Regions from separate parts of the Streptomyces sp. cg40 genome, predicted to be linked through region 1. Evidence: riboswitches for the same ligand, from Rfam matches in the RefSeq annotation. Region 1 holds a riboswitch; the other holds the start of a gene.

The links. Region 1 has a riboswitch for S-adenosylmethionine ahead of ACQHII_RS01365 (putative leader peptide). Riboswitches for the same ligand answer to the same signal wherever they lie in the genome.
Region 2: linked by a shared signal. The riboswitch ahead of thrC (threonine synthase) and the one ahead of ACQHII_RS01365 (putative leader peptide) in region 1 are both predicted to bind S-adenosylmethionine.

The regions. Positions count from the first base shown of each region.
Region 1 is NZ_CP190128.1:333,776-335,967, forward strand. It holds one part of gene ACQHII_RS01355 (IS5 family transposase) at 1-38, opposite strand, end outside; one part of gene ACQHII_RS01355 (IS5 family transposase) at 38-383, opposite strand; partial or broken gene ACQHII_RS01360 (signal peptidase II) at 454-648, opposite strand; SAM riboswitch class IV at 885-999, shown strand; gene ACQHII_RS01365 (putative leader peptide) at 977-1,147, shown strand; gene ACQHII_RS01370 (ABC transporter substrate-binding protein) at 1,395-2,192, shown strand, end outside.
Region 2 is NZ_CP190128.1:4,967,664-4,969,855, forward strand. It holds gene thrC (threonine synthase) at 1-962, opposite strand, end outside; SAM riboswitch class I at 978-1,129, opposite strand; gene ACQHII_RS21910 (glucosyl-3-phosphoglycerate synthase) at 1,312-2,192, shown strand, end outside.

The DNA.
Region 1 (2,192 bases):
GGCATGGTCGTGCGGCTCGCCGGCCGGGGCCCCTTTTGACGGGCCCCGGCGGCGTGCTGGTGGGCGCGGACGATGGTGGAATCGACGGCGACGACCCAGTCGAGGTCGCCTTCGGAGTCGGCCTGGGCCAGCAGCGCGGCGAAGACCTTCTCCCAGGTGCCGTCGGCCGCCCACTTCCGTAGCCGGTTGTGGACGCCCTTCCAGGAGCCGAACTCCTCGGGCAGGTCCATCCACGGGCAGCCGGTGCGGTACTTGAAGGCGATCGCGTCGATCACCTGCCGATGATCCCGCCACCGCCCACCCCGCCTCGGTGCCCGATCGGGTAACAGCGGCTCGATCCGGGCCCACTGGGCGTCAGTCAACGACACACCCAGACCAACGATCAGATGATCCGAAGGAAACGCCCTAGCGGCGCGGCGCCGCCGGCACGATCGGGTTCGGCGGCGACGACCGTCAGCCCGGGACGACGATCCCGCCCTTCCGGCGGTCCCGCAGGCCGGATCCGTCCGGGGAGAAGCCCAGGGAGGAGAGCAGGATCATGAGGGCTCCACCGGGCGCCCGGAAGATCCGGTCCGTCAGCTTGCCGAGCGCACCTCCGAGCAGCAGACCCGGGGCGAGAGCCCACGGGAGGCTGTGGAGCTTGCGTGAGCCCGGGCGCCGGCTTCGGTTCCCGCTGTCTCACGCGGCGCCGCCGAGCCGGGCGATGAACGCCTCGCGGCCGAGGGAGGGCAGGCGGGCGGAGATCACACCCGGAAAACAGCCACGGAGTCCGGTCGGCCGGGCGGAGCGCGATCCGCAGCCGGGCGATTCCGGGCCGGGCAGCAGCCTAGCCGTCTCCACCCCGGCATTGACGCACGGCGACACCGCTCCATACGATCAACAGTGGCATTGAGTGTCAGCGTCCGATCCTGGCCGAACGACCGGCAGCCCCCCGACGCAGTGGGGCGCCCAGGGCGAACGCCCGGCAGGGAAGCTGATGGCTCTGCGAAAGCGCGATCCCGTGACCGGGGTCCCGGACATGGAGGACGGCGTGCCCAACAGCTACGACCCGAGTGCCTCCTGTCACGACGCCGTCGTCTTCTCCCGGCTCTCGCGCCGGCGCCACATCGACCTGCAGCGCTTCACCAGCTGTCTGTGTCAGAGCTGACCTTGTCCGGCCTTCCGGGCCGACGTCTGTCCGCCCTTCGAAGCTGACATCTCCGGTCGCCCGTCTCGCACGGGCCGCTTCCCCCCTTCTCCCACGGGTCGACGTATGCACGGGTGTGTCCCGCGCCGGTCGACGCGTTTTCCACGCTTCAGGAGTCCCGCCCCCGCCGGGGTCGGCACCGTCCGCGTCCAGCCACGGTCCGCGCAGGTCCGTGTGCACGCGGTGATACGAGTAGGAGCACCTCTCCGTGACAGCACATCCGGTCTCCCGAACCACTCGACGAGCGGCTACGGCCGCGCTTCTGACCACCAGTTTCCTGCTGACCGCCTGCGGATCGGGGGGCGGTGGCTCCGACGCCGGCGGCGGACGGGCCAGGTCCGGTGGCACCCTGACCTTCGCGGTGGGCTCCGACGCCGGTTGCGTGGACCCGCAGCAGGTGGCCAGCAACGACACCATCTACTCGGTACGGCAGATCGTGGACTCCCTCACCGACCAGGACCCCGCGACCGGCAAGATCGTGCCATGGCTGGCGAAGACCTGGGACATCAGCTCCGACGCGACGACGTTCACCTTCCATCTCAGATCGGGTGTCACCTTCAGCGACGGTTCCAAGCTGACGGCGCAGGTCGTCAAGGACAACTTCGACGCGGTGCCGAAGCTCGGCGCGCTGGGCACTCTCGCCGAGGGCTATCTGAGCGGCGTCAAGAGCACCACCGTGGTCGACCCGCTCACCGTCAGGGTGACCTTCCAGCAGCCCAACGCCCAGTTCCTGCAAGCCACTTCGACCCACTCGCTGGGCATCGAGTCGTCGGCGAGCGCGAGGAAGAGCCCGCAGGAGAAGTGCAGCCAGGGAGTGGTCGGCTCCGGGCCCTTCGTGCTCAAGCAGTATGTGCAGAACCAGTCGATCACGCTCGCCAAGCGCACCGGGTACACCTGGGGTTCCTCGCTGTGGCACAAGAGCGGGGAGGCCTATCTCGACAAGGTGGTCTTCAAGGTCGTACCCGAGGCCGGAGTTCGCGCCGGCAGTCTCCAGTCGGGGCAGGTG
Region 2 (2,192 bases), 4.6 Mb from region 1:
GACTTGGCGATGGTGTTCGGCTTCTGGGGGCGGACGACGTCGTGCCCGGCCTTGTAGGCCACGGACACCGGCGAGCAGCCCTCCGCCTGGGCGCCGAAGATCTTGTACGGCTTGTCCTCGACGAGCCCGAGCTTGATCAGCTCCTGCAAACCCTTGTCGATCTTCGTGAGCTGGGAGCCGGAGGCGATCGGGACCACCAGCTGGTCCGGGAGCTGCCAGCCGAGCTGCTCGCAGATCTCGTACGCCAGGGTCTTGGAGCCCTCCGCGTAGTACGGCCGCAGGTTGACGTTGACGAAGCCCCAGCCCTCGCCGGCCGGGTCGCCGATCAGCTCGGAGCAGAAGCGGTTCACGTCGTCGTAGTTGCCCTCGATGCCGACGAGCTCGCCGCCGTAGATCGCGGCCATGACGACCTTGCCCTCCTCCAGGTCGTGCGGGATGAACACGCAGGAGCGGAAGCCGGCCCGGGCTGCGGCGGCACCGACGGCGCCGGCGAGGTTGCCGGTGGAGGAGCAGGAGAGGGTGGTGAAGTCGAAGGCGCGCGCCGCCTCGATGGCCTGCGCGACGACGCGGTCCTTGAAGGAGTGCGTCGGGTTGCCGGAGTCGTCCTTGACGAACAACTTGCCCGCGTCGACGCCCAGTTCGCGGGCGAGGTTGTCGGCCTGGACGAGCTTGGTCCAGCCGGGGTTGATGTTCGGCTTGGTCGCCACGTCGGCGGGGACGGGCAGGAGGGGCGCGTAACGCCAGATGTTCGCGGGGCCCGCCTCGATCCGCTTGCGGAGCTCTTCGGTGTCGTAGGCCGAGAAGTCGTAGGCGATCTCCAGCGGGCCGAAACACTCCTCGCAGGCGAAGACCGGGCCGAGCGGGACACGGTGGCCGCACTCGCGGCAGGACAGCGCGGCGGCGGGGCCGAGATCAACGGCGTCTACGGGGTTCGTGGTGCTTGCAACAGTCTGCGCAGCCATGGAGGCGAGGCCCTTTCCTCATCTTCCTCACGACGCGTTTCGCCGCGAGACGGATTTGGCACCTTCCCGAGCCGGGAGCCTCGGCACATGGACAACATGCGACAAGACCGGCTGGAGGGTTGCCGGGGCTTCAACGGGCCGTATCCCTCTGCCCCTCTGGATGAGCGGTGTTCAGTTGTGTATGCAATTGTCTCGCCGACAGCCCCCGACATGCGATGGTCATCAGCGTTGTTCAAGACTGTAACCGAAGGCCAGGACAGTTGAGTGAGCCGTCCGAACCGCGAGATGGATCACTTACTCACTGTCTGTGACCAGCCCTCGCCGAGAGAACGCAGAGGAGCCGCGCAACGTGCTGAAGGAAGTCGAGCACTGGCTGAGCACCCGCTCCTGGTCCCTGACCGACCGGCCGCTCCACAAGATCCTGGCCGCGAAGCACCGTACGGGCCAGTCGGTCTCCGTCGTGCTGCCCGCGCTCAACGAGGAAGCGACGGTCGGTGACATCGTCGCGATCATCCGTCACGACCTCATGCAGCAGGTCCCGCTCGTCGACGAGATCGTCGTCGTCGACTCCGGTTCCACCGACCGCACCTCCGAGGTGGCCGCCGCGGCGGGCGCCCGGGTCGTGCACCGGGACGACATCCTGCCCCGCATCCCCGCCGTGCCCGGCAAGGGCGAGGTGCTGTGGCGCTCGCTGCTGGTGACGAGCGGCGACATCGTGTGCTTCATCGACGCGGACCTGAAGGAGTTCTCCTCCGACTTCGTCACCGGGATCGTGGGCCCGCTGCTCACCGACCCCGGCGTCGACCTCGTCAAGGCCATGTACGACCGCCCGCTCGGCGGCGCGGCCGGCCAGGGCGGACGCGTCACCGAGCTGATGGCCCGCCCGCTGCTCAACATGCACTGGCCCCAACTGGCCGGATTCGTCCAGCCGTTGGGCGGCGAGTACGCGGCCCGCCGCTCGCTCCTCGAGCAGCTCCCGTTCCCCGTCGGCTACGGCGTCGAGCTGGGCATGCTCGTCGACGCGCTGCACCTGGTGGGCCTGGACGCCCTCGCGCAGGTCGACGTGGGTGTGCGAAAGCATCGGCACCAGGACGGGCAGGCGCTGGGGAGGATGGCCGCGCAGATCTACCGCACGGCACAGCTGCGACTGGCCCGCGGGCATCTGATCCGGCCGTCCCTCACGCAGTTCGAGCGGGGGCCGGACGGTTTCGAGCCGCGCACGTACTCCGT